Regions from separate parts of the Streptomyces sp. CA-288835 genome, predicted to be linked through region 2. Evidence: riboswitches for the same ligand, from Rfam matches in the RefSeq annotation. Region 2 holds a riboswitch; each other region holds the start of a gene.

What was found. Region 2 has a riboswitch for cyclic di-AMP ahead of ACQEVY_RS06905 (M23 family metallopeptidase). Riboswitches for the same ligand answer to the same signal wherever they lie in the genome.
Region 1: another riboswitch for cyclic di-AMP. It lies ahead of ACQEVY_RS27660 (transglycosylase SLT domain-containing protein); the one in region 2 lies ahead of ACQEVY_RS06905 (M23 family metallopeptidase).
Region 3: another riboswitch for cyclic di-AMP. It lies ahead of ACQEVY_RS24945 (M23 family metallopeptidase); the one in region 2 lies ahead of ACQEVY_RS06905 (M23 family metallopeptidase).
Region 4: another riboswitch for cyclic di-AMP. It lies ahead of ACQEVY_RS17430 (NlpC/P60 family protein); the one in region 2 lies ahead of ACQEVY_RS06905 (M23 family metallopeptidase).

What each region holds. Positions count from the first base shown of each region.
Region 1 covers NZ_JBNJMW010000001.1:6,062,912-6,070,382, reverse strand. Annotated here, with positions in the region: gene ACQEVY_RS27690 (type II secretion system F family protein) at 1-12, opposite strand, end outside; gene ACQEVY_RS27685 (CpaF family protein) at 57-1,367, opposite strand; gene ACQEVY_RS27680 (hypothetical protein) at 1,364-2,215, opposite strand; gene ACQEVY_RS27675 (hypothetical protein) at 2,239-2,967, opposite strand; gene ACQEVY_RS27670 (hypothetical protein) at 3,746-4,348, shown strand; gene ACQEVY_RS27665 (hypothetical protein) at 4,394-5,137, shown strand; gene ACQEVY_RS27660 (transglycosylase SLT domain-containing protein) at 5,229-5,966, opposite strand; cyclic di-AMP (ydaO/yuaA leader) riboswitch at 5,971-6,121, opposite strand; gene ACQEVY_RS27655 (FAD-dependent monooxygenase) at 6,618-7,471, shown strand, end outside.
Region 2 covers NZ_JBNJMW010000001.1:1,501,134-1,508,604, reverse strand. Annotated here, with positions in the region: gene ACQEVY_RS06910 (alpha-galactosidase) at 45-2,144, shown strand; cyclic di-AMP (ydaO/yuaA leader) riboswitch at 2,446-2,609, shown strand; gene ACQEVY_RS06905 (M23 family metallopeptidase) at 2,612-3,538, shown strand; gene ACQEVY_RS06900 (DUF6250 domain-containing protein) at 3,718-4,449, shown strand; gene ACQEVY_RS06895 (SGNH/GDSL hydrolase family protein) at 4,572-5,357, shown strand; gene ACQEVY_RS06890 (TetR/AcrR family transcriptional regulator) at 5,890-6,486, opposite strand; gene ACQEVY_RS06885 (Glu/Leu/Phe/Val dehydrogenase dimerization domain-containing protein) at 6,590-7,471, opposite strand, start outside.
Region 3 covers NZ_JBNJMW010000001.1:5,505,686-5,513,156, reverse strand. Annotated here, with positions in the region: gene ACQEVY_RS24950 (PrsW family intramembrane metalloprotease) at 1-941, shown strand, start outside; gene ACQEVY_RS24945 (M23 family metallopeptidase) at 1,176-2,189, opposite strand; cyclic di-AMP (ydaO/yuaA leader) riboswitch at 2,200-2,355, opposite strand; gene ACQEVY_RS24940 (PP2C family protein-serine/threonine phosphatase) at 2,639-3,838, opposite strand; tRNA gene ACQEVY_RS24935 (tRNA-Met) at 3,912-3,985, opposite strand; gene ACQEVY_RS24930 (dihydrofolate reductase family protein) at 4,082-5,224, opposite strand; gene ACQEVY_RS24925 (MarR family winged helix-turn-helix transcriptional regulator) at 5,293-5,811, shown strand; gene helR (RNA polymerase recycling motor ATPase HelR) at 5,827-7,471, opposite strand, start outside.
Region 4 covers NZ_JBNJMW010000001.1:3,885,911-3,893,381, forward strand. Annotated here, with positions in the region: gene pcrA (DNA helicase PcrA) at 1-2,278, opposite strand, end outside; cyclic di-AMP (ydaO/yuaA leader) riboswitch at 2,563-2,734, shown strand; gene ACQEVY_RS17430 (NlpC/P60 family protein) at 2,742-3,893, shown strand; gene ACQEVY_RS17435 (hypothetical protein) at 4,020-4,373, opposite strand; gene ACQEVY_RS17440 (NlpC/P60 family protein) at 4,808-5,860, shown strand; gene ACQEVY_RS17445 (LuxR C-terminal-related transcriptional regulator) at 6,115-6,951, opposite strand; gene ACQEVY_RS17450 (ATP-binding protein) at 6,948-7,471, opposite strand, start outside.

The DNA.
Region 1 (7,471 bases), 4.6 Mb from region 2:
CGACCCCGTCATCTCCCCCGTCGCGTCCATCGCGTACGTCATTTCCGTCATCCCCATCAGCCCCAGTTCCCGGCGGGCCCGCGATACCCGTGCGCGACCAGGTCGTCGAGGCAGGACATGGGCGCATGCGGTACGACCCTGCCGTCGGCCGTCTCGGCGAACACCTCGCTGGACAGGACGCGTCCGTCGACGCCGTTGACCTCACGGATCGAGGTGACCATGCGCTGAAGTCGGCCGCCCGTCTGGTAGTTGTTGCGCCGCTGGATGAACACGACGAAGTTCACGGCGCCCGCCACGAGCATCTGGCTGGCCTCGATGGGCAGCCGCTCGTTGGCCTGGAGCGCGTACGTCGAAATACGGTTGAAGACCTCGCTGGAGCTGTTCGCGTGGATCGTGGACAGCGAACCGTCGTTGCCCTGCGACATCGCGTTCAGCATGGTCACGATCTCGTCGCCGAGGACCTCACCGACGATGACGCGCGAGGGGTTCATACGCAGCGACCGGCGCACCAGCTCGGCCATCGAAATGGCGCCCTGCCCCTCGGAGTTGGGCAGCCGCTCCTCGAACGCGACCACATTCGGGTGCAGGTCGGGGAACTGGTCGAGGCCCAGCTCCAGGGCGCGCTCGACGGTGATGAGGCGCTCGTGCGGCGGGATCTCATTGGCGAGCGCGCGGAGCAAGGTCGTCTTACCGGCGTTCGTCGCGCCCGCGATCATGATGTTCTTACGGGCCCGGACGGCGCAGGCGAGGAAGTGCCCGATCTCGGGTGTGAGCGTCCCGTTGCCGACGAGGTCCGACATGAAGACCTTGCCCATGCGCGCGCGGCGGATGGAGAGGGCCGGGCGCCGGGTGACGTCCATGACGGCGGACAGTCGCGAACCGTCCGGCAGCCGCAGGTCGAGCTGCGGGTTCGCGGAGTCGAAGGGCCGCGAGGAGAGACCGGAGTACGCGCCGAGGATCTGAATGAGCTCGATGAGCTCCTCGTCGTTCTCGGCGACGGGATCGGCCTTGATCTCCTCGCCGTTCGCGTATCCGACGAAGACCTGGTCGTACCCGTTGATGTCGATGTTCTCGACCTCGGGGTTGTCGAGCAGCGGCTGAAGCCGGCCGACCCCGAAGAGCGCGGCGTGCACGGCGGCCGCGTACTGCTCCTCGGTCTCGGCATCCAGCGGCGTACGACCGGAGTTGATCTCCGTACGGGCGTACTCCTCGAGGATCTGGGCGATGACCGCGCGGGCGTACTGCCGCTCGTCCTCGCTGGACATCGGCGTGACGCCGGAGACCTGGTCGAGGCGGCGCTGCTCGGCGATGCGGTCACCGGCCTCCTGCCGGAACCGCTTGACCAGCTGGTGGTCCACCGCGGTCATCGGCCGGCCCCCGCGGTGGGCTGCCCGCCCGACCCGCCGGCCGGTACGGCCCAGGCCGCCCCGAACTGCTGGTAGAGGTCCGCGGTCACCTTGCGCGCCGAGCGGATGAGCAGGGACTTGTCGAGCCGGCCACGCTTGCGTCCGGCCAACTGGTCGGCGCCGGACGGGTCGTCGGCGAGCGTGCCCACCACGCGGGCGCCCGTCTGCGCGGCCACCAGCATGTCGTTGACCTGGTGGACGAGCTTGGCGGAGTCGCCCGGGTCGGCGATGAGGATGACGCCGATGAGCGGGGTGGCGAGGGAGGCCGCGCCGCGGGCGCCGCCGTGCAGCTTGGCGGTGAGGGCGGCGGCCCGGTCGCGTACGCGCGCGATGGCCTCCGGCTCCGTACGGGAGATGAGGAGGACGAGGGCCGCCTGCGAGAACATCTCGACGGCCGGTGTGTCCCCCGCGACCCGGCCGCAGTCGGCTATGACATCGGCGGGCGCGTTCGGCGAGTCGGCGAGATGCGCGAAGGCCCGGCCAAGGGTCGGCCACAGCCCGGCGAGCCCGGCGGCCTGTTCGGCGTTCCCGAGCCCGACCAGCACCTCGAGGCCGCCGCTCAACGGCTGTACGTGGTCCCACAGTTGATCCGGTACGAGTCCCCGGCGCGCGGTGGCGGCGATGGACAGCATGCCGGTGTTGGGGTTCAACGGACCGCCGTGCGCGGCGGCACTGCGGTACACCAGGTCACCGCCGGCCGGATCGGTCTCCGCCAGCAGCACCCGGCGGGGCCAGACCGCGGCGAGGGCGACGGCGGCCGTGGTGACGCCGGGGGAACCCTTGTCGGCGGCGAGAGCAATGAGCGCCATGTCTCTTTTTGTCTCTCTCGCCCTTAGTTGCCGGGCACGAGGACGACGGCGACCTCGCCGGCGGCGGCGGCCTGGGTGAGGGCGGGGACGTCGTCCTGGTCCACGAGCACCGTGATGGCGAGGTTGCCGGTGGTGATGGTGGCGTCGTCGCCGGTGCTCTTTGTGTTCACGCGCGCGTTGTCGACGAGGAGGGTGTCGGTGCCTGTGGCGGTGCCGCCGGACGAGGAGTTGTCGGAGTTGGAGCCGGTGCTGGTCTTGCTGGCCCGGTAGGCGGCGACGGTGTCGCCAACCTTCAGGTTGGCCGGGTACTGGCCCTCCTTGAGGGCGAGGCCTACGGAGGCCTTGCCGGCGGGGAGGGAGGCGGACTTGCCGAACATCTCGCCGACGACGACGGAGCCCCCGTAGATGGTCGACTTGGCCTTGAGCGTCTTGAGGGCGTTGAACTCGGACCACTCGACGTAGTTGACGTCGGAATCCGCATTGACCAATACAGAGGTCACGTTGCTCTTGGAGACGGACTCGCCGGCCTGGATGTCGACGCCCTCCTTCACCTGGATGACCTCAATACGATCCCCGGCGCGCAGCACGAGCATCGTCGCCCCCAGCGCGCCGACCAGGATGAGCAGCACGGCGAGAGCGGCGAGTGCCGGTTTGCGCTCGCGAGGTGGCGTGGGAAGACGCTCACCCATGGCCGGCTGAGCCGGCGCCGCGGAACGGTTGTTACCCGCCCCCGTACGCTCTTGGATCTTCACGCAACCGCTCCCCGTACACCCAAGAAGGTTTCCGTCATTTGGGACACTCCATTCGGCATCGGACGTACCGCCCGACCTGGCCGAATAACCAGCGACTTGAGTGCTGGAATGAGTGTCAAGTCATCGCACCGTATCAGGGGCGCATAAGCCCCTCAAGGCGCGCCAACGATCGCGAACCTCACAGGACTCGACGTTATCCACGCGCAACGAAGGCCGGTTGGTTCCCCGTTGAGTACGGGCCTTGCTGAGCAGGTTTCGCTGTGCGAGCGCGAACGGCGTGACGCCCGCGAGACACGTGATCGCCATGCGGAGGCCACCGTTCCTGCACGAATTACTCACGCGTTAAGGAGCGGGCGGTGTGGGCCGGGGGATGACCTTCCAGGTCGGAGGGCGCCCCGCGACCGCACGCTCGCGCCTCCGGTGACGGTGAGTGTTCAGCCTTGTTGACAGTGTGAGGGGCGGTACCCCAGGATCTGTTGATCGCGTTTCCGCTGGGAGTTCGAGCGGGTCCGCGCACGGGGAACGTCGTCTGCCCGACGAGCAGTTGGGCCTTTCCTGGTGCAACTCCGGTGGCTTGCAGCCCCGTAGAGCACCGGCATCGCAATCGGCACCTCCGACCGCGTAGCGCTGTGTGGCTGTGCCGCGGCTGTGGCTGTCGCTGTGGCTGTTCCGCGTTGTGGCCATGCCGCTGTGGTGCCGTGCCGTTGTGGCGCCGCGCCGCCGTGCTGCCTGCGCGAGTAGATCCCCCCACAATCACAACACCCACAAGGAGCTTGTCTTGCTGCACCAGAAAACCGCCCTGCGCGTCGCCGCGCCCGTCGCCGTTCTCGCGCTCGCGCTGACGGCGTGCGGCGGCGGGGAGGACAAGGCCGACGCGAAGAAGCCCGCCGGCAAGGCGAAGGCGGCGGCGACTCCGGCCGAGGCGGCCTCCGGTGGCGAGATGGCCACGGGCGAGAGCGCCGAGGGCAAGGTCGAGGAAGAGGACGGCAAGGTCACGTACGACATCACCGCCATGAAGGTGGACGTCGGCACCGAGGCCGAGGCTCAGGAACTGGTGCAGGACAAGGCGGAGGCCAAGGGCATGGTGCTCGCGGTCGCGCACCTCAAGTTCACGCACAAGGGCGGCCCGGCCCTGACGTCCGACTCCGACGCGGCCGACGGCACCAGCATCTGGGCGGACGGCAAGCGGGGCACCCTGCTCATCGGCGCCGCCGACGACGCGCCCGGCTGCGAGGACCCGTACGACGTCGAGAGCTGGAAGACGGGCGAGAGCCACACCTTCTGCGACTCGTACCTGATCCCGGCGAACGCCAAGGAGATGGAGGTCCGCTGGGCGGAGGAGGACGGGGAGCCGTTCATCTGGAAGTTCCCCGGCCAGTAGGGCAGTTGCTTCCACCGGCAGCCATCGATAAGGAAAGGAAGAGGAATGAAGAGATCCGCTGCCCTGACCGCCGGCGCCCTCTCCATAGCCGTACTCACCGGCCTGACCGCCTGCGGAGGCGGTGACTCGGAGACGGACGCGGCGGCGGACAAGCCCAAACCTGAGGCCTCGGCCACCCCTTCGAAGGGGCCGAACCCGGCTGATCGCCTGGCGAAGCTCATGGTCACCCAGGCCGAGATAGGCGGTGACTACGAAGTCGCGAAGGCAGACCTGGACCCGGAGTACGCCTTCGCCAAGTCTCAGGACGAGGTCACCCTCGACAAAGAGGTCTGCGCCCCACTGGCGTACGCGATGAACCAGCTCCCGCTGGGCGAACCGCAGGCCTTCCTCACCCATTTCGCGTCGATCAACCCGCTCACCAAACCGTCCAACTACATAACGCTCAACGCCTACGAGGAGGAGGGCAAGGCGGAGTCCGCCATGGCCGGCCTCTCCAAGGCGGTGGACTCCTGCGGCGCCGGCTTCACGGCCAAGGCGAACGGCAACAGCGGCAAGCACGACACCGTCACCGCGGAGAAGACCGATGCGGCAGGCGACGAATCCCTCGCCTTCAAGTCCACGATGACGTTCAGGGGGGTCACGCATACGGTGCACGGCGCGGCCGTACGCAGCGCCGACGTCGTCGCCGTCTACTTCTCAGTGAACGGCTCGGCCATCTCCAAGGGCTACCCCAGCGACACGAAGATCCCGGCGATGATCCTGAAGAAGCAGAACGCGAAGCTCGGTTGACGGGTGTGCGTCGGCCCGGGTACCTGGTACCCGGGCCGGTGTTCTGCTCAGGCCCGATACGGGCCCCGATCCCTCTTGATAAGGGCCGTTCTTAATAAGGGCCGTTGACGTTGTCGATCGAGCCGTATCGGTCGGCGGCGTAGTTGCAGGCGGCCACGATGTTGGCGACCGGGTCGAAGGGGTCCGTCGACGTGCCGGGCACGTGGTAGGCGCTGAAGGTCGGGTCGATGGTCTGCAGGAGGCCCTTGGACGGGGTGCCGGCCGCGGCGTTGGAGTCCCAGTTGTTGATGGCCTGCGGATTCCCGGACGACTCGCGCATGACGTTGCGGTGGATGCCGTCGTACGAGCCCGGAATCCCGTGCTGGGCCATGATGTCCAGGGCTTCCTTGATCCAGCCGTCGAGGTCGTTCGAGTACGTCTTCGCGGCGGCTTGCGTGGCAGCGGCGGGCGCCGCGGACTTGGCGGCCGCCGGGCTCGCGGCCGCCTTCTTCGTACCGACCGTCAGCGTGAGACCCGGCTTGATCATCGACGGGTTGTTCCCGATGACCGCACGGTTGGCCTTGTACAGCCCCTGCCAACCGCCGCTCGTGCCATGCTTCTTGGCGATCTTGGTCAAGGTGTCGCCCTTGGCCACCTTGTGCGTGACGAGCTCTACCTGCGGAGCGGCGGCTTGCGCGACCTGCGTGACCTGCCCCGACGGCTGGGCGGCGTGGGCACCGCTCACCGCCACGAACGGGAGCGCGAGCGCGACGCCACCCGTTCCTACGGGGACGAAGGCGCGGGCGATGCGGCTGACTCTCGTACGGCGGTGCTTACCTCGTGCGGGCATGACGAATTCCTCTCCGGCGCCTGCGAGGTGAGCTGTCGGGTTCGGGCGGGAGCTGCCCGGCCGCGCGGGGAGCGCGACTTCACCCCAAGCCGTTCCGGTTGCCCGGATCGGCGACTTACCTGGGTCCCCCGCTCCTGCCGTAGCGCGTGGACGAATGGGGTTCCGGAGCGGCGGCAGGATTAGGCGTTCCGTCCGGATCGAGACGTGAACGTATGCGAGAGCACACACCCGAAACAAGCCTCGAAATCCCGGTGCGCCCCTTATGAACTCGCTAAAACGAGGGGCAAATCGCCCGATTATTCCGGAACGCGACTCTCAACTTACGTTCTGCAAAGCAGAAGTTGTCGAGGTGCGCCTTCAACGCCCATTCCATCCGCACGTGACCCATTTCACGCGATCAAGTACCACTAAGACTGAACAAAGCGGCAATGTAGGCAACTCGGGCATTGCGCGTTCCTGGGGGCGGTCCGGGGCGGGGCTTGCAGAACCCCTTGCCGGTCGGCCCCTAGGCACGTTGACAGGCGACTGCCGCCATGCTGCGATGAGGCGCTTCCCAGCCGGACCTGCGGACCTGCGCCGCGTCGCATGCCGCTCAGGCACCGGATCGACGGCCACCTGACCGGGCGACGCCCGAAAGCAGAGCGAGGACCCATGCCGCAGCGCGCCGCGACCATCGTCGGCGGCGGAATCGGCGGCCTCGCGGCGGCCATCGCCCTGCACCGCCGGGGCTGGCGCGTCGAAGTCCTGGAACGTGCCCCGGAGTTCACCGAGATCGGCGCCGGCATCTCGCTGTGGCCGAACGCGCTGCACGCGCTTGAGGTGCTCGGCCTGGCCGACGACGTACGGGCACTCGGCGCCGTCGAGGCCGCAGGTGGCGTACGGGACCGCCGGGGCCGCTGGCTGTCCCGTACGGACAACGCGGAGCTGGCGCGCCGCTTCGGCCAACCCCTCGTGGTCCTGCACCGCGCGGACCTGTTGCGGGTGCTCACCGAGGCACTGCCCGCCGACAGCCTGCGGTCGAGCAGCGAGGTGTCCGCGGTCCGCGACGACGGCCACGGTCTGGTCGTCGATCACCGCGGGGGCACAGGGGGCGGGTCCCGGCCCGACGTCGTGGTCGGCGCCGACGGGCTGCGCAGTGCGGTCCGCCGCACCTTGTGGCCTCACGCGGCCGGCCCCAGGTACGCCGGTTACCCGGCCTGGCGCATGGTCACCGAGCCCTTCGCCGAGCCGCCCTCCGAGGGCGCGGCGATCTGGGGCCGTGGAGAGAGGTTCGGCTACACGGCGCTGCCGGGCGGGCGGATGTACTGCTTCGCGACGGCGTCGCTGCCGGAGGGAGCGGCCTCCGGCTCGTCCTCGCCCTCGCTCTCGTCCTCGTCCGAGCACGCCGAACTGCTGCGCCGGTTCGGGTCGTGGCCAGATCCCGTGCCCGCCCTGCTGGCCGCCGTCCCCACGGAGGCGGTGCTCCGGCACGACCTGTACGAGCTTCCGCCGCTGCCCACCTTCGT
Region 2 (7,471 bases):
TGATGTTGTGCTTGAGCGAGCTTGTTCGGATCTGTGAGGACTTGATGGTGGAGATCGGCAAAGACGGTCGTACGTGGCTGCTTTCGGGGCCCACGAGCAGTTATGCCCTGCGGCTCACGGACCAGGACGAGCTGCTGCATCTGCACTGGGGGCCGCGCATCGAGCTCGCGGACGCCGAGGCGCTGGCCGCGGCTCCCGGACCGAAGTACTGGCCCTTCGAGTCCCCGCTCGACGGGCACGAGGAGTACCCGGTCGAGGGCGGCCCCCGCTTCGTACGGCCGGCGCTGTCCGTGCGGACGGACGAGCGGCGCGGCACGGAGTGGCGCTTTGAGGCGTACGAAGTGGATGAATCCGATGAATCGGACGGGGTCGAACTGCGGCTGCGGTTCTCCGACTCCGGGCTCGGCATCACGCTGCACTACCGGATGCGCCCCGCCAGCGACGTCGTCGAGCGCTGGGTGACCCTCGCCAACGAAGGGCCCGCCCTGGAGGTCCTGCGCGCCGACTCCGCGACCTGGACGCTGCCGGAGCGCGAGGGCTGGCGGCTGTCGCAGCTGCACGGGCGCTGGGCGGCCGAATCCCAGCTCGTACGAACAGACCTCACGTACGGCGAGAAGGTCATCGGCAGCCGGCGCGGTCACACCGGGCACCAGCATCTGCCGTGGGTCGCGCTGGACGTCGAGGGCGCGGCGACCGAGGAGCACGGCGAGGTGTACGGGTGCGCGCTCGCTTGGTCCGGCTCCTGGCGGATCGCCGTGGCCCAACTCCCGGACGCGCGCGTGCAGATCACCGGCGGCGCCGGGTACGACGAATCCGGCCTGGTGCGGCTGGAGCCGGGCGAGAGCTTTGTCACCCCGGTCTTCGCGGGGCTGTGGAGCGATGGCGGCTTCGGCGGGGCGAGCCGGGCCTGGCACGCGTACCAGCGGGCGTATGTGATCCCGGACGCGGACCAGGACCGGCCGGTGCTCTACAACTCCTGGGAGGCCACGGAGTTCGACATCTCCGAGGAACAGCAGCGGGCGCTCGCCCGGCGGGCCGCGGCGATGGGCGTGGAACTGTTCGTGGTCGACGACGGCTGGTTCGGGAAGCGGACCAGCGACCGGGCCGGGCTCGGGGACTGGACGCCCAACCCCGACCGCTTCCCGGCCGGGCTCAAGCCCCTCGCCGACGACGTGCACGCCCTGGGCATGCAGTTCGGGATCTGGGTCGAGCCGGAAATGGTCAATGCGGACAGTGAGTTGTATCGAGCGCATCCCGAATGGATTCAGTACCAACCAGGACGAAAGAAGACAGAGCTGCGTAATCAGCTCGTACTGAACGTCGCGCGCGAGGACGTCCAGGAGTACCTGTGGGAGCAGCTTCACGGGCTGCTCTCCAGTGCTCCGATCGACTACGTGAAGTGGGACTTCAACCGCTGCTTCACGGACGCCGGCTGGCCCGGGGAGGCGTACCCGCAGCGGCTGTGGGTCGACCATGTGCACGCCCTGTACGGCCTGTTGGACCGGCTGCGGGCCGCGCACCCCGGTGTCGCCTTCGAGTCCTGCTCCGGTGGTGGCGGCCGGATCGACCTCGGTGTCATGGCGCGTACGGACCAGGTGTGGACCTCGGACAACACCGACCCGCTCGACCGGCTCGCCATCCAGCACGGTTTCAGTCAGATCCACCCGGCGCGGGCCATGGCCGCCTGGGTCACCGACAGCCCCAACAAGCAGCTCAACGGGCGCGTGAGTTCGCTGCGCTTCCGCTTTGTGAGCTCCATGGCCGGAGTGCTCGGGGTCGGTGGTGACCTGACCGAGTGGAGTGACGAGGAACTCGCCGAGGCGCGGGACTGGGTGGCGCTCTACAAGGAGATCCGGCCCGTGGTGCAGCGTGGCGGCCTCTACCGACTGCGGGCACCGGAGGGCGGGCTGAGCGCCGTGCAGTACGTCCATGAGGACCAGGTCGTCGTCCTTGCCTGGCTCCAGGCTCAGCGTTACGGCGAGCCCGTGGCGCCCGTACGGCTGCGGGGGCTCGACCCGGTGGCGACGTACGAATGCCTCGAAACGGGCGAAGTGTACAAAGGTGCCGTGTTGTTGCATCACGGACTTCGGACCGGCCTGCGCGGGGACCTTGATGCGGCAGTTTTCCGTCTGCGTCGCATCTGAGAGTTGTGTCCGTATTGGAGTGCCTTCATTCCAACTCGCTCTGGAATGGGCACTCCTGAATCCGTGATGCGTGAGCAGCGTCATATTCGTGACGGTCCGCTGTCGCCATGTTCACGTAATTCAAGCGCGTTTACAGGGGATTTCAGCAAAGCCGGAGAGCGGTGATTCACGGAGCGTGACGGCGATTTCGGTCAAGGATCAAGAGAATGGGGCACATAGGCAACCCAAAGCTTGTCCCTGCGCGTCTTATTCGCTTACGTTCACGACCAATCCAGGCGGACGCCTAATCCTGCCGCCGCCTGGAATCCGCACACCGATCCGTACACGGCAGGAGCGGGGGACCCACAGGTACAACGCCTGATCCGGTCTCCGGAACAGGCTTGGGGTAAAGCTGCGCGAAAGCGCGGCCGGGCATCTCCAGCTCGCACCCGACAGCTCACCTCGCAGGCGCCGGAGAGGAATTCGCCATGCCCGCGAAGGGTAAGCACCGCCGCCCGAAGTCCGCGCGTTTCACCCGCTCGATCGCCGTTGCCTCAACAGGCGGCGCCGCTCTCGCACTTCCTTTGCTGGGAGCCGCCGGCGCACAGGCCGCGACTCCGCAGAGCGCGAACGCGTCTGTTTCCGACAAGGCCGAAACTGTTTCCCAGAAGGCCGTTGAGTCCGCTCCGGTCGCCGCTCAGAAGAAGGCCGCGACCAGGACGTACGAAGTAAAGACGGGCGATTCTCTCTCGAAGATCGCCAACGCCCAGAATGTCAGCGGTGGCTGGAAGAAGCTCTACGCCGACAACCGCCAGGTCGTCGGCAGTGACCCCGGGCTCATCCACCCGGGCCAGAAGCTGACGATCGGCAAGAAGGCCGCCGCGCCTTCCGGCGCCAACGAGGCCAAGGCTCCCCAGGCGGCCGCGGCCCCCAAGACGGCCGCGGCCCCCCAGGCACCCGCGAAGAAGGCCGAGCCCGCCAAGGCCGCCGAGGCGCCCAGCAGTTCGAGTGGCTTCACCATGCCGGTCGACGGCGCGACCGTCAGCACGCCGTACCGGATGTCGGGCGGCATGTGGTCCAGCGGCTACCACACCGGCGTCGACTTCGCCGCCGCGACCGGCACGTCGCTCAAGGCTGTGGGTGCGGGCACTGTCGTCTCCGCCGGCTGGGGCGGCGCGTACGGCAACCAGGTCGTCATCCAGCTCAACGACGGCCACTACGCCCAGTACGCCCACCTTTCGTCCCTTTCCGTCTCACAGGGGCAGTCCGTGACCGCCGGTCAGCAGATCGGTCTCTCCGGCGCGACCGGCAACGTCACCGGCCCGCACCTGCACTTCGAGATCCGCACCACGCCGGACTACGGCTCGGACGTGGACCCGATGGCGTTCCTGCGCTCGCACGGCGTCTCCGCCTGACGCCACCTGAGCGCCGCCGCGGGCGGATCGCGTCTCCCTCTCACGCCGAAGGCCGGACCCCTGATCCCCGGGTCCGGCCTTCGGCTTGTTCGCGGGGTCGACAGAGGTGGCGGGCTGCCGTCAAGATCTCCGGGCAAGCGCTTTCTGTCCCGCCCTGACGCCAGCCGAGGAGACGCTCCATGACGACCCGCAGAGCCTTCGGAGCCCTGGCGGCCGGTGCCGCCCTCGCGGCCGTGGCCCCCGCGCACACAGCGAGTGCGCATGCCTCGAGCGCGTCGGCGGGCCACCGCCGGGGACGGCTCATCGCCCGCGACGACTTCCGGCACGGACTGGGGCAGTGGGCAACGGAGTTGCAGGAGGGCGGCAGGGTCACCGCGTCCGGCGGGGTCATGGAGATCGAGGTGCCGAGCGGCGCCACGGTCTGGTTCAAGCGGAAGATCGCCGGGCCGTACGTCATCGAGTACACGGCCACACCGGTCTCCGCGGGCGGTGTCAACGACCGGGTGTCGGACCTCAACAACTTCTGGAACGCCGTCGACGTCCGCTCCCCGGACGACCTCTTCGCCACCCAACGCGGCGGCGCCCTCGACGAGTACGACTACCTCAAGACGTACTACTCGGGCTACGGCGCCAACTACAACTCGACCACGCGGCTGCGCCGTTACGTGGGCCAGGCGGGCGTCCGGCCGCTGATCTACGACTACACCGAGCCCTTGCTCGTGGCGAACCGGCCCCACCGCGTCCGGATCGTCTCGCACGGCTCGACCGTCCAGTGGTGGAACAACGGGCGGCTCGTCTTCGACTACGCCGACCCGGAGCCGTACACGAGCGGGCACTTCGCGTTCCGGACCGTATGGAGCCATTTCCGGATCACGGACTTCCGGGTGTGGGAGCTCTGTATTCCGAGTTGACCGGGACTTTACGCGTGGCTTATCTCACCGTCCGTCAACCCTTTCCTACGGTCGCGTAGCTCACATCGAAAGGTGAATCATGGCTCGATGTGGCAGACGATTCGAAGAATGACAGCAGATCAGTGATCGGGTCGTACGTGGCGGTGGGGGACAGTTTCACCGAGGGCGTCGGCGACCCCGGGCCCGACGGGGCGTTCGTCGGCTGGGCCGACCGGTTCGCGGTACTGCTCGCCGACCGGCGCGCTGAGGGCGACTTCGACTACACGAACCTTGCCGTGCGCGGGAAGTTGCTCGACCAGATCGTCGAGGACCAGCTTTCGCGGGCCATCGAGTTGGCGCCGGACCTCGTTTCCCTTTCCGCGGGTGGTAACGACATCCTTCGGCCGGGGACCGATCCCGACGAGGTCGCTGCTCGCTTTGAGGGTGCCGTTGCCGAACTCGCGTCGGCTGTCGGGACGGTGCTGGTGACAACCGGCTTCGATACTCGGGGTGTGCCGGTGCTCAGGCACTTGCGCGGCAAGATCGCTACGTATAACGGGCATGTGCGGGCGATTGCTGATCGGTACGGGTGTCCTGTGCTTGACCTTTGGTCGCTGAAGACCATTCAGGATCGGCGGGCCTGGGACGGTGATCGGCTGCATCTGTCGCCGGAGGGGCACACGCGGGTTGCGCTGCGCGCGGGGCAGGTGCTGGGGCTGGCGGTGCCTGCGGATCCTGAGCAGCCTTGGCCGCCGTTGCCGCCTCGGGGGGCGCTTGAGGTGCGGCGGGATGACATTCACTGGGCTCGGGAGTATCTGGTGCCGTGGATTGGGCGGCGGCTTCGGGGGGAGTCGTCGGGGGATCGGGTGGTGGCGAAGGGGAGTTTGTCGCCGGACGACATCAAGTTGCGCATGCGGTCCGCTGTTTGAGGGTTCCTTTTCCCCAGCCCCGCCCCTTCCCGAAACTGGGAGCTGCGCCCCCAGGCCCCGCTGCCTCCGGCGGGGTGGGGCGCCTCCGGCGGGTGGGTGGGGTGCCTACTGGGGTGGTGGGTGACTGTCGTGTCGCGGCTGCTTGTGCGTTGTGGCTGGTCGCGCAGTTCCCCGCGCCCCTAAAAAGCCTGCGACTGCCCGCACCCCGACGAGTAAGCGAACCGGAAAGCCCGCGCTCCGACGAAACCGGCAGTTTTCCGCCGGTGGGAGGGGACGTGGGCCGGTGCGTCCTATGCCCGTCGCTTAGCTTCGGTCTGGGCACACCAGAACCCTGTGGAAGCAAGGGGCCGTATGCCCTGTTGGCGACGGGCTGACGCACCGGACCGCGGCCCCGCACCCACCACCCACCCAAGGGGCGCGGGGAACTGCGCGAGCAACCACCACGCACCCGCACCCGCCCAACCGCCGGAGGCACCCCGCGTGGGCGCGACCAGCCACAACGGCGCCACAGCCGACAACGAACCCAACCGCCCTACTGGCGGAGGCCAAGCTCGTGGGCCAACGCCTCGTCCGCCCACTGTTGCGTCCGGGCGCGCGACACCGCCCCGTCGTACGCCGTCACCTGGACGGCCAAGCCGTCAAGGAGCGCCGTGAGGCGCAAAGCCGTGTCCATGGGAGACGGGCAGTGGAACTCCCCGGCAGCCACCCCCTCCGCGATGACCTCGGCAAGCGCCGCCTTCCACTGGCGGTCGAGGTCACGCGTAACCTCCCGCAACCCGGGGTCCCGCAGGGCCGCCGACCAGCCCTCGATCCACAGGCGCCACCCCTTGGCCTGGCCGGTCGGGGCGTACCAGCGAACGGCCGACCGGAGGCGACGTACCGCCGTGGTGCGGCGAGCGAGCAGCTTGCGCAGGTGGGCCAGGTCGCCCTCGGCCGCGTAGGCGAACGCGGCGGCGACCAGCTTCTCCTTCGTCGAGAAGTGATACAGCACCAGCGCGTTGCTGACCCCCAGCGCGGCCGCCACGTCGGCGATCCGTACCGCAGCCACGCCCCGCGCCTCGATCTGCTCGACCGCGGCCCGCAGCAACTCCTCCCGCCGCTCCCGAACGCTCAACCGAACCCTGGCCACGCCCGCAACCCTACACACGAGGTCTGACAGGCATCCGATGTCACCGACACCGGCCCGAATGCCACCGACACCGGCCCGAATGCCACCGACGCCGGCCCGAATGTCACCGATACCAGCCGAACCGTTCGGAAATCACCGGCAGTCGGTCCGCGACGATCGCGTGCGCGGCCGCCCGCGGTGTCGTGCCGTCGGCCTCCGCGCGCGTGAGCGTCTGGTTGACCAGCGCCCGCATGGAGCGTCGCGTGTACGCGAACGCCTCCTCCGCGTCGGCCCCGATGTCGCCGAACAGCGTCCACCACCACCAGGCGTTGGTCCCGGAGTTGACGACGACGTCCGGCAGGACGGTGACCCCGCGCGCGGCGAGAAGCTGCTCCGCTTCGGCCCGTACGGGCATGTTCGCGGCCTCGACGATCCAACGAGCCGTGATCCGCGCCTGGTTGACGGCGTCGATCGCGTAGGAGACCGCCGCCGGCACCAGCACCTCGGCCTCGGTGGACAACCAGGCGTCGTCGCCCGGCAGTTCGCGGTCGGCGGGGCGCAACGCCGAGCGGTCGACCGTTCCGTACGCGTCCCTGGCGGCGAGCAGCGCCTCGACGTCGAGCCCCGCCGGGTTGGCGATCGTGCCCTTCACGTCGGCGACGGCCACGATGGTGAGGTCCGCGCGCGCGAGGAACCGGGCCGTGGCGCCACCCATGGTGCCCAGCCCCTGTACGGCGACGCGCGTCCCCGGGTACGCCACCCCGGCCCGGTCCAGGGCCGCGAGTACCGACTCGGCGACCCCGCAGCCGCCGACCAACTCGTCGAGCCCGATGCCGTCCACCTCGACCGCGAACGCGTCCGCCAGCCGCCGCCGGGCCGCCGTCTCGTCGTCGAGCAGCGGATACACGGCCTGGATGGACGAGACGAGGCCCGCCTCGGTGGCGGCTCGGTCGACGAGGTCCTGGGTGAGGCCGAGGTCCTCGCCGGTGGTCCAGAAGTTCTCGAT
Region 3 (7,471 bases), 4.0 Mb from region 2:
CGGACCCCTCCAGCGCCGACACGATCGGCGCGACCGTCATAGCGCCCATCGTGGAGGAGAGCGCGAAGGCCGCCGCCGTCTTACTCGTCTTCCTGTTCCGCAGACGGGACTTCACCGGCATCGTCGACGGCGTAGTGATAGCCGGAGTCACCGCGACCGGCTTCGCGTTCACCGAGAACATCCTCTACCTCGGCACCGCCTTCGGCACCGACCAGCTGAGCGGCGACGGCGGCATCGCCTCCGTCACCGCCGCCACCTTCTTCGTACGCGTGATCATGTCGCCCTTCGCGCACCCGCTGTTCACCGTGCTCACCGGCATCGGCTTCGGCATCGCGGCGCTCTCCGCGGACCGCCAGCACATACGACGCGTGCTCCTGCCCTTCACGGGCCTGCTGCTGGCGATGGGCATGCACGCCCTCTGGAACGGCTCGTCGACCTTCGGCACGTACGGCTTCTTCGCGGTGTACGCGGCCTTCATGGTGCCCGCGTTCGGCCTGCTGACCTGGCTGGCCATCTGGACCCGGCAGCGCGAACTCGGCACGATCCGCACCGAACTGCCCGCGTACGCGATGGCGGGCTGGCTGACGGTTCCCGAGCCGTTCGTGCTGGGCTCGATGAAGGCGCGGAGGCTGGCCCGCGAGTGGGCCACGCATCACGGCGGCCGCCCGGCGGGGCGGGCGGTCGCGGAGTACGAGGCGTACGCGACCTCTCTCGCGTTCCTCCGCCACCGGGGGCGCCGCGGCCGCGCGGGCACCGATTTCGTCGTACGGGAACGGGAGTTGCTCAACGAGCTCTGGGCCCGCCGTGAGCTGGCTCGCCCCGCGCTGGCGTACGCGGCCCGGGCCACGGCTCCGCCGCCGGCGCCGCCGCCGTGGCCGACGTACGGGAACTCGTACGGGCAGGCGTCGCCCTACCCGGCGTACAACCCCTACCGGAACTAGGCGCTCCGCTGGAGGTGCAGTGATTCGGCTGCGGGCCGGTGGGGGCTGGTCGCGCCCACGCGGCGGAGCCGCAAATCGACGCAGCCCCGCGCCCCTATCGGGGCCTGCGGCCCCTCAAGCGGGCGCGGTACCGCACTGGGCTTCACCAAAGCCGCCCAGCCCGGAACCAGGCGAAAACCAAGACGCCACCCGCTTCTCGTCCGAAAGCGAATGGCGTCAAAGATCTTGCAGGACTTACGGGTTGAGCCCCTTGCTCCGCAGCCAAGCCATCGGGTCGATCCCATCCCCGCCCGACGTCTTGACCTCCATGTGGAGGTGCGCCCCGGTGACATTGCCGGTCGCGCCGACGCGGCCGATGACCTCGCCCGTGCTGACCTTCTGGCCGACGCTGACGCTGATCGAGGACTGGTGGGCGTACCAGACCTCCGTGCCGTCGTCGAGCTTGAGCTTGGTGAGGTAGCCGTACGAGCCGTTCCAGCCGGCCTCGGTGATGGTGCCGCTGTGGACGGCCTTGAGCGGCGTGCCCGAGGGAGCGGCGAAGTCCAGGCCGGTGTGGGTCCCGGAGGACCACAGCGCGCCGGACTGCCCGAAGGTCGAGGTGATGGTGTACGAGGACGTCGGCAGCGCGAAGCTCTTGGCGAGCTCGGCGAGGCGCTCCGCCTCAGCCTTCTGCCGGGCCTCCTCCGCCGCCTTCTCCTTGGCGGCTTCGGCCTTGGCCTTGGCCTCTTCCCGCTCCTTGGCGGCCTGGTCGGCGGCCTTCTTCGCGGCGGCGGTCGCCGCGGCCTGCCGGGCCTCCTGGTCCACCTGATCCTGCTGGCGCTCGGCCTGGAGGATGATGCGGGCGCGCAGGGCCTCGCCTGCGTCGGAGTTGCCCTGCTCGGCGTCCGCGGTGCTCAGACCGGCGTGGGTGAGCGGAGTCGTGGAACCGGGCTCTTCGTCCGTGTCGCCCGAGATCAGCGGAAGGTCGGGAAGCGTGATCGAGACCGGCGGCTTGCCGGTGTTCGCGCTGGCCATGCCGCCCGCGCTGACGGCGGCGATGACGCCGACGCCCAGAACCGTGGAGCTGCGTGCGAGGCCTCCGCCGCGCTGCTTGCCGACGCGGTGCCTGCCGCGTACGGGCTTGAGGGAATCCTCAGAGGGGTTCCACTCCTCCCAGGTCTCCTCGTCCTGGCGTTTGCCGTAGCCGAATGTGTCGGGCTCCTCATTCGGCGCGAACGAAGTCTGGGGGGCAGGCCGGTTGGACGCCACGTAGGCGCACTCCTTTCCTTCCTTCCGCCTACCGGGTTAGCTGACGGGTTCGGAGCAGGAAGGTCTCCTACGCGCGTTGCTCACGGTGTCTCCACCGGAACAACGCCCGATTCACCCCAAGTTGGTGGTTCCCCGGTTCCCTTGCGGGATTCGGCGCGTGCGCACGGAGCCGACTCTTGTGTCGGCTGGGACGACCGCGCTGCGTTATCGAACGTTAATAGAGGCAGGCCCTGGATTCCAAGCTGTTCTGGAGATTCGTTGGCAGTCTTGGCCTGGACTTTCAGGTCATCACTGGGATGAATCGGGCGAGTTGATCGTGACTCAGCTCCAATTCACTGCTGTGACTGCTGTTGACAATGTTTCAGTTGTTATGCGGAGTGGGTTCGTCCGACTACGGAAGGTGATACGACGCCGCCTCCGGCATCATGCGTCCGCCTCACCAGTCGCCCTCACGGTCTCCGGACCGCCAGCAGCGCCATGTCGTCCGTCGCGCCGCCGACTCCCGTATGCCGTACGACTTCCTCCACGAGCGTGGCCAGCAGCGCCCGGGGTCCGTGGAAGGTCCGGCCCGCGAGCCTGTCCGCCGGGTCGAAGAAGACGCCGTGCCGGTCCCGGGCCTCGGTCACCCCGTCCGTGTAGAAGAGCAGGGTGGCTCCGGCGGGGAACGGGACCTCCTGCGCCCGGTCGGGCCACGGGCCCAACTCGCCCATCCCGAGCGGCAGTGCGGGGTCCTCGTCCTTCAGCGTGTCCAGCGAGCCGTCGCCGTAGAGCATGAGCGGCCCCGGGTGGCCGCGGTGGACGAGGCGTACGACGGCGTCGGCGTGCGGGATTTCGGCCAGTACGGCGGTGGTGAAGCCCTCGAACGCCTCGAGGCCGCCGCGCCGGGCGGCCTCGCGCACCAGTGCTCGCTCCAGCCGCTGCGCCACCGCCTCCAGGGTCGCCTCCTGCTCGGCGGCCTCCCGGAAGGCCCCGATGAGCACGGCCACGGCCGCCACCGCGCCCATGCCCTTCCCGCGTACGTCGCCGACGACGAGCCGTACGCCGTGCGGGGTGTCCTGCACGGCGTACAGGTCGCCCCCGATGAACGCGTCCGCCTGCGCCGCCTCGTACCGCGCCGCGATGTCGAGCCCGCCGATCCGTTCGGCCGGTTCGGGCAGTACGGCGCGCTGGGCCGCCTCCGCGATCTCGCGGGCGGAGGCGAGACGTTGGTCACTGCGGCGCACGAGGCGGTTGATGGCGAGCGCCAGCACGGCAACCGCGGTCGCGGTGGCCACCTCGGTGGCGGCGCCCACGTCGAAGTCGCCCCTGATGTGCAGCAGGGACAGGGCGGCGACGGAGACGACTCCGGTGCGCAGCGTGTTGGCGAAGGTGGAGAGGGGCGCGGCGATGAGCGGGGCGACCGTGAAGAAGGGCACCGCGGTGAAGGGAGGAGGGGTGAGGAGGTCGTAGCAGACGCCCGCGATGATCAGCAGCACCGGGAGGGCCTGGACGAGGGTGCGGAGGTACGCGACGCTCCGTCCGCCAGTCTCCACTTCTCCGGGCCCCGCCACTGGTCTCCTGCCCTTCACCGCGTCACCGCGCTCCGTCCAGGGTTCCCGGCGGGTGGTCGGGGGGCGACCTGTGCGGGCCGAGTGGGTGAGCGTTGCCATCGGGACAGGACCGGCGGGAACCCCGGAAAGCACTCAGGGCCGGAACCCGTAGGTTCCGGCCCTGAGTGTTCAGTAGCGGGGACAGGATTTGAACCTGCGACCTCTGGGTTATGAGCCCAGCGAGCTACCGAGCTGCTCCACCCCGCGTCGGTAAGACCAGTGTACGCCATCCGCGGGACGCTCAGCACACGGGTTTTCGCTCCCCGCTCTTAACCGAGCCGGCACCCTGCCTTCCACCGACCCTCAACCGAGCAGATGGCGGTTGGGCTCGGCGGCCCGTTCCGCGTATTCCGGGAGTACGACGACCTCGGCGCCCTCGGCGGCCAGCAGACCGCTGCCGTCCGCGGACCGGACGAACGTGTCCGGCTCGCGCCAGGCGGTGACCACGCGGCGTACTCCCGCGTCGAGGATCAGCCGGGCGCAGGGGGCGGGCCGGGAGGCGCGGCGGGCACAAGGTTCCAGGCTGCTGTAGACGGTGGCGGTGGGCAGGCGCGGATCGGCCGGGTCGAGCTTCGCGAGCGCGGCCTCCTCGGCGTGCGAGACCGGGTCGGACTCGCGGGAGTAGCCGCGGGCCAGTTCCGTACCGTCCGCGGCGACGACGACCGCGCCGACGCTGAACGCGGTCCGCGAGGGCGGGCACTGGGCGGCGAGCTCGCAGGCGATCTCCAGCCAGTGACGGTCGGCGGCGGAGGCGAGCCCGCCCGCTCCGGGCGCCGTGGGCACGTAGCGCATGAGCACCACATCGCCTACGGGCCGCGTCTCCACCAACCGCATCCGGTTGCGGATCCCGCCCGGGTAGCCGCCGGGTCCGAACATCCGGGGGGCGTCCGGCTGCCCCACGAGGAGGGGCGCGAGAGCGAGTTGCAGCTCGTCTGCGAGGCCCTCCTGGAGCAGCTGTGTGTGCACGCGCCCGCCGCCCTCGACCATGAGCCGCCGTACGCCTCGTACGTCGTGAAGGTGCTCGAGTACGGTCGGCCAGTCGAGCTCCGGGCCGACGGGGACGACGTCGACGCCCAGGCCGCGGAGGGCAGCGGTGGCTTTCGGGGCGCCCTGGTCCGTCGTGTACACGACCTTCTCGCCGCCCGTGGACCAGAAGTTGAGGGCCGGGTCCAGGTCTCCGCCGCCGCTGACGGTGACCTTCAGCGGGTACTCCGGGCGGCCTTCCGCGACCCTGGCCGCGCGCCGCTCGGCGGAGTTGACCAGGAGGCGGGGGTTGTCGGCGCGCAGGGTGCCCGCGCCGACCAGGATCGCGTCGGAGTGGGCCCGCACCTCGTCGACCCGGTCGAAGTCGGCGGGGCCGGAGAGCCGCAGCCGTTCGGGGCCGGTGTCGTCCAGGTAGCCGTCGAGGGAGACGGCCGCGGACAACAGGACGTAAGGGTGGGGCATGGGGCGTACTCTCCGCTCGTACTGGGCCAATGGTGGTTCAATTTTTAAACAGTACCTACAATGGTGGCATGACGACCCGCTGGCTCACCCCCGAGGAGCAACGCGCCTGGCGCGCGTACATCGCCGCCTCCTACCTCCTGGAGGACGCGCTCGACCGGCAGCTCCAACAGGAGGCCGGTATGCCGCACCTGTACTACACGATCCTGTCCGCCCTCTCCGAGACTCCGCGGCGCACGCTGCGGATGACGGATCTCGCCCAGGCGTTGAAGATCACCCGCAGCCGGCTGACGTACGCCGTGACCCGCCTGGAGAAGGACGGTCTCGTACGCCGCGAAGACTGCCAGATGGACAAGCGCGGGAGCCTCGCGGTCCTGACCGACGAGGGGATGGCGGTGCTGGAGCGGGCGGCGCCGGGGCATGTGGAGATGGTGCGCACGGCGCTGTTCGAGCACCTCACCGAGGAGCAGGTGGGGCAGTTGGAGGAGATCTTCACGGGGGTTGCGGCGGCGCTTCAGGGGGACGGGGGGAAGGCCGCGTCGGACGACCTGCCGTGGCGGCGGCGGTCGTCCAGCCAGCAGTGCTCGTAGATTCCAGTGCGGGCGTCAGGTAGTGGTGAGGATGACGAGTTGCTGGGTCGCCCGGGTCATCGCGACGTAGTGGTCGACGGCTCCTTCGATGCCCTCGCCGAAATGCTCCGGGTCGATCAGGACGACCAAGTCGAACTCGAGTCCCTTTGAGAGCTCCGGGGTGAGGGAGCGGACGCGGGGCGACGCCGTGTGGAATCGGGACGTCGCCGGGGATGTCGTACGGGATCCGGATGTCGTACGGGATGTGGGGGCGGCGATGACGCAGGCGGTCCCCTCCGCGTGTGTGGCCAGCCAGTCGTCGAGGATCGAATCCAGCTCCGAAGCTGATCCGTGGACGACGGGGACGCCGCCGCTGCGGATGGAGGTCGGGACGTTGGCGTCGGGGAGGGCGGCGCGGATGACCGGCTCGGCTTCGGCCATGATCTCTTCCGGTGTGCGGTAGTTGATGCTCAGGGACGCCGGGTTGATGCGGTCGAAGCCGATTCGGGCCAGCCGTTCCTGCCATGACTCCGTGAAGCCGTGCCGGGCCTGGGCGCGGTCGCCGACGATGGTGAAGCTGCGGGACGGGCAGCGGAGGAGCAGCATCTGCCATTCGGCGTCGGTCAGTTCCTGGGCCTCGTCCACGACGATGTGCGCGAACGGGCCGGCGAGCAAGTCCGGGTCGGGGGTGGGCAGTTCGGACTCGTCGACCAGGCTGACCTTGGCGTCCTCGCCGCTCAGCATCCTCACCAGGCCGATGCCTTCGTCGCCGTCGGCGCCGGAGTTGGCCACGGCCCCGATCAGGTTGTCGACGACCTGCTCCATGCGTTCGCGCTGGGCGGCGAGGATGGCCTGGTGCCGGCGCTTGCGCCGGGCCGTCTCCGGGTCGCCGAGCCGCTGCCGGGCCGCGTCCAGGAGGGGCAGGTCGGACACCGTCCAGGCCTGCGGGGCCTCCTTGCGCTGCAGCTTCTTGACCTCGTCGGGGGTGAGCCAGGGGGCGCATTTGCGGAGGTAGGCGGGGACCGACCACAGGTCTCCGACGAGGTCGGCCGCTTCGAGCAGTGGCCAGGCGTGGCTGAAGGCCGCGAGGAGTTCCCGGTTCTGGTTGAGCGACTTCCGGAGCAGGGCGGGTGTGGCCTCCTCGGCGTCGTGTTTGTCCGACAGGATGGCTAGCAGTTCGTCCCAGACCTGGGCGCGGGCGTCGTTGTGCGGAGTGCCGGGTTCCGCGGCTTCGAACGCTTCGGTCCAGTCGTCGGCGCTCAGCCAGACATCGGACCAGTGGGTGGTGACGGTCATCCCCTTGGCGGGCGGCTCCTCGTAGAACCGTACGGCCGTCTCGATCGCCTTCACCAGGTCCGCGGACGACTTCAGCCGGGCCACGTCCGGGTCGGTCTCGACCGACGCCGAGGCTCCCTCGTCGACGAGGTCGCGCAGGGTGCAGGTCTGCACGCCCTCCTCTCCCAGGCTGGGGAGGACATCGGCGACGTAATCCAGGTACGGCCGGTGCGGGCCGACGAACAGTACGCCGCCGCGGCGGTGTCCGAGGCGGGGGTCGGAGTAGAGGAGGTAGGCGGAACGGTGCAGGGCGACGACCGTCTTGCCCGTACCCGGACCGCCGTCCACGACGAGAGCACCGCGTGATCCGGCGCGGATGATGGCGTCCTGGTCGGCCTGGATGGTG
Region 4 (7,471 bases), 2.4 Mb from region 2:
CGCCCGAGGCCGCCGAGCGCGAGGAGGACAGGGAAGCCGCCACACCCGCCGCGGGGCCGGAGGCCACCGCTCCCATGGACCCCTTCCGCTTCCACTCCAGATGGGTGTCCGGGATCTCCTCCAGGAAACGGGACGGCGGGTTGTATGAGGGCTGCCCCCAGGCGCTCCGCATCGAGGACCGCGTCAGATACAGCCGCTCCCGCGCGCGCGTGATGCCGACGTACGCGAGCCGCCGCTCCTCCTCCAGCTCCTTGGTCTGGCCGAGGGCGCGCATATGCGGGAAGACGCCGTCCTCCATGCCGGTCAGAAACACCACGGGGAACTCAAGGCCCTTGGCGGTGTGGAGAGTCATGAGCGTGATGACGCCGGAGCCGTCCTCTTCCTCGTCGGGGATCTGGTCGGAGTCGGCGACGAGCGCGACACGCTCCAGGAAGTCGGAAAGCCCACCTGACGCCTCGCCCTCGCCGGCCTCCTGCTCGAACTCCAGGGCCACGGCGGCGAGTTCCTGAAGGTTCTCGATACGGGTCTCGTCCTGCGGGTCCGTGGAGGCCTGCAACTCGGCCAGATAGCCGGTGCGTTCGAGCACGGCCTCCAGGACCGTGGCCGGGCCCGCGCCCGATTCGACGATGGTCCGCAGGTCCTCCATCAGCGTGTTGAACCGCTTGACGGCGTTCGTGGAGCGGGCCGCCATGCCGTACGCCTCGTCGACGCGGCGCAGCGCCTGCGAGAAGCTGATCTTCTCCCGCGAGGCGAGTGCGTCGATCATCGCCTCGGCCCGGTCGCCGATGCCCCGCTTGGGGACATTGAGAATCCGCCTCATCGGTACGGAGTCCTCCGGGTTGGCGAGAACCCTCAAGTACGCGAGGACGTCCCGGACTTCCTTGCGCTCGTAGAAGCGCACGCCGCCGACGACCTTGTAGGGCAGGCCGACGCGGATGAAGACCTCTTCGAAGACACGGGACTGGGCGTTCGTACGGTAGAAGACGGCGACGTCGCCCGCCTTCGCCTCACCGGCGTCCGTCAGCCGGTCGATCTCGTCGGCGACGAACTGCGCCTCGTCGTGCTCCGTGTCGGCGACGTAGCCGGTGATGCGCGCGCCTGCGCCCGCGTTGGTCCACAGGTTCTTGGGGCGGCGGCTTTCGTTGCGCTCGATGACCGCGTTCGCGGCGCTCAGGATCGTCTGTGTGGAGCGGTAGTTCTGCTCCAGGAGGATCGTCGTCGCGTCCGGGTAGTCCTCCTCGAACTGGAGGATGTTGCGGATGGTCGCGCCGCGGAAGGCGTAGATGGACTGGTCGGCGTCACCGACGACACACAACTCGGCGGGCGGCACGTCGTACTCGCTCGGGGGTACGTCCACGGGGTGCTCGGAGGTGCCGACGAGTTCACGTACGAGGGCGTACTGGGCGTGGTTGGTGTCCTGGTACTCGTCCACCAGCACGTGACGGAAGCGGCGGCGGTAGTGCTCGGCGACGTCCGGGAAGGCGCGCAGGAGGTTGACCGTGGTCATGATCAGGTCGTCGAAGTCGAGGGCATTCGCCTCGCGCAGCCGCGACTGGTACATCGCGTAGGCCTGGGCGAGGGTCTTCTCGAAGCCGTCACTCGCCTGGGCGGCGAAGTCCTCCTCGTCGATCAGCTCGTTCTTGAGGTTCGAGATCTTGGCGCTGAACGACTTGGGCGGGAACCGCTTCGGGTCGAGGTCCAGGTCGCGGCAGACCAGGGCCATGAGGCGCTTGCTGTCGGCGGCGTCGTAGATCGAGAACGAGGAGGTGAAGCCGAGCTTCTTCGACTCGCGCCGCAGGATCCGTACGCACGCGCTGTGGAAGGTCATCACCCACATCGCGTTCGCACGCGGGCCGACGAGGTGCTCGACGCGCTCCTTCATCTCGCCCGCGGCCTTGTTGGTGAACGTGATGGCGAGAATCTGGCCGGGATGCACCTTGCGCTCGCCGAGCAGGTACGCGATCCGGTGTGTGAGCACACGGGTCTTGCCGGAACCGGCACCGGCCACGATGAGCAGGGGGGAGCCGGAGTGCACGACCGCCGCGCGCTGGTTGTCGTTCAGCCCCTCCAGGAGCGCGGCCGCGTCCACATGCGGACGGGGGGCACCATCGCGGTAGTACGCCTCCCGGTCCGGCGGCACGTCGAACTTCCCGCCGAACAGATCGTCCGGAACCTGCTCCGGTACGTGCTCGTCCTCGGGCGGTGGCGGGGGCTCTTCCTCGTGGTCCCGCGAGGGTTTGAGGTCCGCCAGGAAGCTGTCATCAAAGAGGCTGCTCATCGCTCTCCGAGTCTAGGCTCCCCCACTGACAGCTCGCCGCCGCCCTGAAAAGCTGTCCGGGAAAACCCTGAGAACTCCGCTCGTACGAGACTGCCGAGGGCCCGCCCGGATTTCTCTCACCCTCCAGGACCGTCCCGTCACGGTCGGCGACGGATCATGGAGACTGAGGCTAAGGTCACGAAAACGTATCGGACAATTCGCTCATCAACCTTCACAGGAGCCACACGAGTTGGTTAGCTTTCGCAGTGGGCCGCTCGACCCCCACCGGCGAACGTCGCCGGGCCGTGCGGCTCCCGCCGAGTCCGGTACGCCTTTGTGGCAACCCGGAGCCGGGGACCCACCGACCTTGGGGTGAATCGGTCCAACTCCCTTAGGGGACAAGGACCGTAGGGCAAACCTTCCGAAGCACACGCCCGAACCCGACAGCTAACTCGGTAGGCGGAGCACGGAAGGAGTCGCCTTCGTGGCGCCACACCGCAAAGCGCGGTCGTCCAATCCCAAGGGCATACGGACCCCTGCCCTCGCCACCGCCGCTCTCACCTCGGTGGCCCTCCTGTCGCAGACCGCGAACGCCTCGCCCTCCGCGGAGCCGAAGCCCAGTCTCGACGAAGTCCAGAAGAAGGTCGACGACCTCTACGCGCAGGCGGAGACGGCGACCGAGAAGTACAACGGTGCCAAGGAGAAGACCAGCAAGCAGCGCAAGAAGGTCGACAACCTCCTTGACGACGTCGCCTCCCGCACGCAGAAGCTCAACGAAGCACGCGAGGAACTCGGTACGTTCGCCACCGCGCAGTACCGCACGGGCACCGCCGCCCCGGACACCGCGGCCATGCTGCTCGCGGACAACCCGCAGGACTACTTCGACCAGAACCAGCTGATGGACCGGCTGACCAGCCGCCAGCAGCAGGCCGTCGACGACTACGCGACGCAGCAGTCCGAGATGACGCAGATGCGTCAGGAGGCCTCCGAGAGCCTTCAGTCGCTCACCCAGACCGAGAACACGCTGAAGTCGTCCAAGGCGACCGTTCAGCGGAAGCTCGCCGAGGCCCGCCAGTTGCTCTCGCAGCTGACCGCCGAGGAGAAGGCGCGGCTCGCGGCGATCGAGCGGGAGCAGCGCGAGGAGGCCCAGCGCAAGGCGGAGGAACTGGCGCGGCAGCAGGCCGCGGAGGAGCAGCGCCGCCAACAGCAGCAGGCCCAGCCGGCTCCCGCGCCCTCCACCGGCGCGGGGACCTCGACCGGCACGGGCACTTCCGCGGGCGCCTCGACGGCCAAGGGCGAGAAGGCACTCGCCTTCGCCCGTTCCCAGACCGGCAAGCCGTACGTCTGGGGCGCCTCAGGACCGGACTCCTACGACTGCTCCGGCCTCACCCAGGCCGCCTGGAAGGCCGCCGGCGTCACCCTCCCGCGCACCACCTGGGACCAGGTCAAGACCGGCACCCAGGTCTCGGTCGCCAGCGCCCAGCCCGGAGACCTCGTCTTCTTCTACGACGACATCAGCCACGTCGGCCTCTACCTCGGCGACGGCATGATGATCCACGCCCCGAAGCCCGGTGCGTACGTCCGCGAGGAGTCGATCTACTACATGCCGGTCCACAGCGTGGTCCGTCCGGCGTGAGGCACGCGCGCGTGGACCCCATTTCGGGGTGCACGCGCGCGTGAGCCGTTTTTGGGTTTTTGGGGCTCTTCATGAGGCCGTGTTTCGAGGCTCCCCATGAGGCCGTTTTCGCGGACCTTCGGGCCGTCAGGTCCAGAGCACCGCGATGAAGACGTTGGCGGTGGTCAGCCCGCCGACCAGACCGAACGAGCCCTTGTCCACCTTCTCCTCGTCCCGCTTCACGTACACGAGGCCCAGGATCACGATCAGCAGCGCCAGCTTGACGCCGATCTTGATGTTGTTGACCGTCTGGTCGTCGGCCTGGTTGAGGCCGACCAGGATCACGCCCGTGACGAGCATCGTGAACGCGCCGTGCAGCATCGCGGGGCCGAAGCGGGCCGTGCCCCCGCCCATCGCCTTCATCTGGGTGAAGAAGCCGCCAAGGAGTGCGGCGATACCGATGATGTGCAGCGCGACGAAGAGATGGATGAGTACGTCCATGAAGCCGGAGCCTAACCGGGGGCTCGCATACGGCCTCACACCGCCCCGGGCGCCTGGGGGCGCCCCGTACGGGCCCTGACGGGGCCCTGACGGACGCCGACGGCCGCTGACGGCCCCATAGCACCGCCGCGCCGCTCGGACCTCTACGACCCCGGCATCGGTCAACGCCCCGCGTCAACTTGGCGGCTCCAGGCCAGGATCACGATCGCATACGGTCACCACGCGGCGCACTGACGACAGTTCCGTACATGCCGTTACCAGGCGCGCACGCTCAGGTTTAGCGTCCTTCCCCAGGTGACCGGCTCCCACCCGCCGTCCGGACCAGGGGCGGCAGCCGGACATCACCGCCGAGAAGATCCGGCGGCGTCCCGCTCCCCCTGTGCGGGCCGCCGCCGGACGCGTGACCGGCCCGTTCGGGAAGGAAGTGTGTCCAGGTGGCAGCGCACCGCAAGCCAAGACAGCGCTCGCTCGGTGGCAATACGGCCCGTACCGCCTTCACGATCGCCCTGGCGGGCGCGGCGAGCGCGACCTCATTCGACGGGGCGGGTTACGCCGAGCCGCGGCTGACGCCGGAGCAGGTGCGGGCGAAGGTCGACAAGTTGTACCAGGAGGCGGAGGTCGCCACCGAGAAGTACAACGGGGCGAAGGAGAAGGCCGACAAGGCGGAGGCCCGGGTGGACTCCCTCCAGGACGAGGCCGCCCGCCGGACGGAGCGGCTCAACTCCGAGCGGGACGCGCTGGGTTCGGTGGCTGCCGCGCAGTACCGGGACGGTGGCCTCGACCCCGCGCTGCGGCTCTTCCTCTCCTCGGAGCCCGATCAGTACCTGGACGAGGCCGCGTTCGCCGAACGCGCCGGCAGTCGGCAGGCCTCGACCGTTTCGCGCGTACGGGGCCAGCTGCGGGAGATCGAGCAATTGCGTGGGGCCGCCCATGTCGAGCTGGCTTCGCTCAAGTCCCAGCAGGCGGCGCTGAACCGGCACAAGAAGACGGTCACCGGGAAGCTGGGCGAGGCTCGGCGGCTTCTGTCCCGGCTGACGGATGAACAGCGCGCGCGGATCGGCGCGGATGACGCCGCCACGGCTCGCGCCTCGCGCTCCTCCGCCTCGCCGGAACCAGGATCGGCTGTCGGAGCACCCAACTCGCGGGCTGCGGCCGCCATTTCGTACGCGTACGAGAAGCTCGGCAGCCCGTATGTGTGGGGGGCCACCGGGCCCGATGCCTTTGACTGCTCGGGGCTCATGCAGGCCGCGTATCGCTCTGCGGGGATTTCGCTGCCTCGGACGACATATGGCCAGATCGAGGCTGGGGAGCGGGTTTCGCGTGGCGATCTCCGGCCTGGGGACCTGGTGTTCTTCTACTCGAGCATCAGTCATGTCGGGCTTTATGTGGGCAATGGGCAGATGATCCATGCGCCTAATCCTTCGGCGCCGGTGCGGGTCGCTTCGCTGGATGAGATGCCGTTTGCGGGGGCCGCGCGGGTGGTGTGAGGTTGTTTCGTCGCCCCCGCCGCCCCTTCCCGTCCCATCCCTGGGGCTGCGCCCCAGCCCCCGCCAGGGGGTGGTGGGTGAATGTCGTGTCGCGGCCGCGGGCTCGTTGTGGCTTGTCGCGCAGTTCCCCGCGCCCCTAACGGGGCGCTTCTAATCTGTCTTCTGCATGCTCACGGCAGACGCCGGCGAATACCTCTCCTTCAGCCTCGTGACGGCCCGCAAGTACTAGTCGCAACCGCCATCGACCGGGCGGGTCAGACCAGTCGTCGTGCCGTCGCCCATCGGGTCAGCTCGTGGCGGTTGGACAGTTGGAGCTTTCTGAGGACTGCCGAGACGTGGGACTCCACCGTCTTCACCGAGATGAACAGTTGCTTGGCGATCTCCTTGTACGCGTACCCGCGAGCGATGAGGCGGAGGACCTCGCGCTCGCGTTGGGTGAGGCGGTCGAGGTCCTCGTCGACGGGCGGGGCGTCGGTGGAGGCGAAGGCGTCGAGGACGAATCCGGCCAGGCGCGGGGAGAACACCGCGTCGCCGTCCTGGACGCGGAAGACGGAGTTGACGAGGTCCGTGCCGGTGATCGTCTTCGTCACATAGCCTCGCGCGCCGCCCCGGATGACGCCGATGACGTCCTCGGCGGCGTCGGAGACGGACAGCGCGAGGAACCGTACGGGCTGCTCGGCATCCGCCATCAACGGGGCGCAGCGGCGCAGGACTTCGACCCCGCCGCCGCCCGGAAGGTGCACGTCGAGGAGGACGACCTCGGGCCGGGTCGACGTGATGACCGAGACGGCCTGGTCGACGTCGGCTGCCTCCCCAACCACCTCGACACCCGTCCGCTCGGTCTGCCCGATCTCCGCCTGGACCCCCGTACGGAACATGCGGTGATCGTCGACGAGAACCACTCGGACTCGCCGACCGGGCCCAGCGTCCGCCGAATCGGGCGTGGCCGTCGGGTCGTTGGGCTCGGCGGCGGCCTGCGGCGCGTCGGCTGCGGCCGCGCCGGTGCCCATGGCAGGGCCGTCGGCCGCGCCCGCGCCGGTCGCGCCACCGCCCGGCTCGACCGTTCCGGCCGGCTCGTTCGCGTCGCTCATGTCTCCGCCCTCTCCATCTCCAGCTCGACCTCCGTGCCGCCGTCCGGTACGGCGCGCAGCCGGGCCGTGCCGCCGTTGCGCTCCATGCGGCCGATGATCGATTCTCTGACGCCCATGCGGTCGGCGGGTATCGCATCCAGGTCGAAGCCGGGGCCGCGGTCCCTGACGGACACAAAAACCGTCCTGCCCTCGACCTCGGCGTAGACCTGCACCGCGCCGCCCTCGCCACCGTACTTGGCCGCGTTCACCATCGCTTCCCTCGCGGCCTGCATCTGGGCCCCGATTCTTTCGTCGAGCGGGCAGTCGCCGACGACCACGACCTCTATGGGGACACCGTGCTTGTCCTCCACCTCCGCCGCACTGCGCCGGACCGCCTCGGCGAGGGTGTCCGGCTCGTCGGCCTCGTCCTTGCCAGTGCCCTCCGGTTTGTAGAGCCAGTTGCGCAGGTCGCGCTCCTGGGCGCGGGCGAGGCGGCGGACCTCGCCCGCGTTCTCCGCGTTCCGCTGTATCAGCGTCAGGG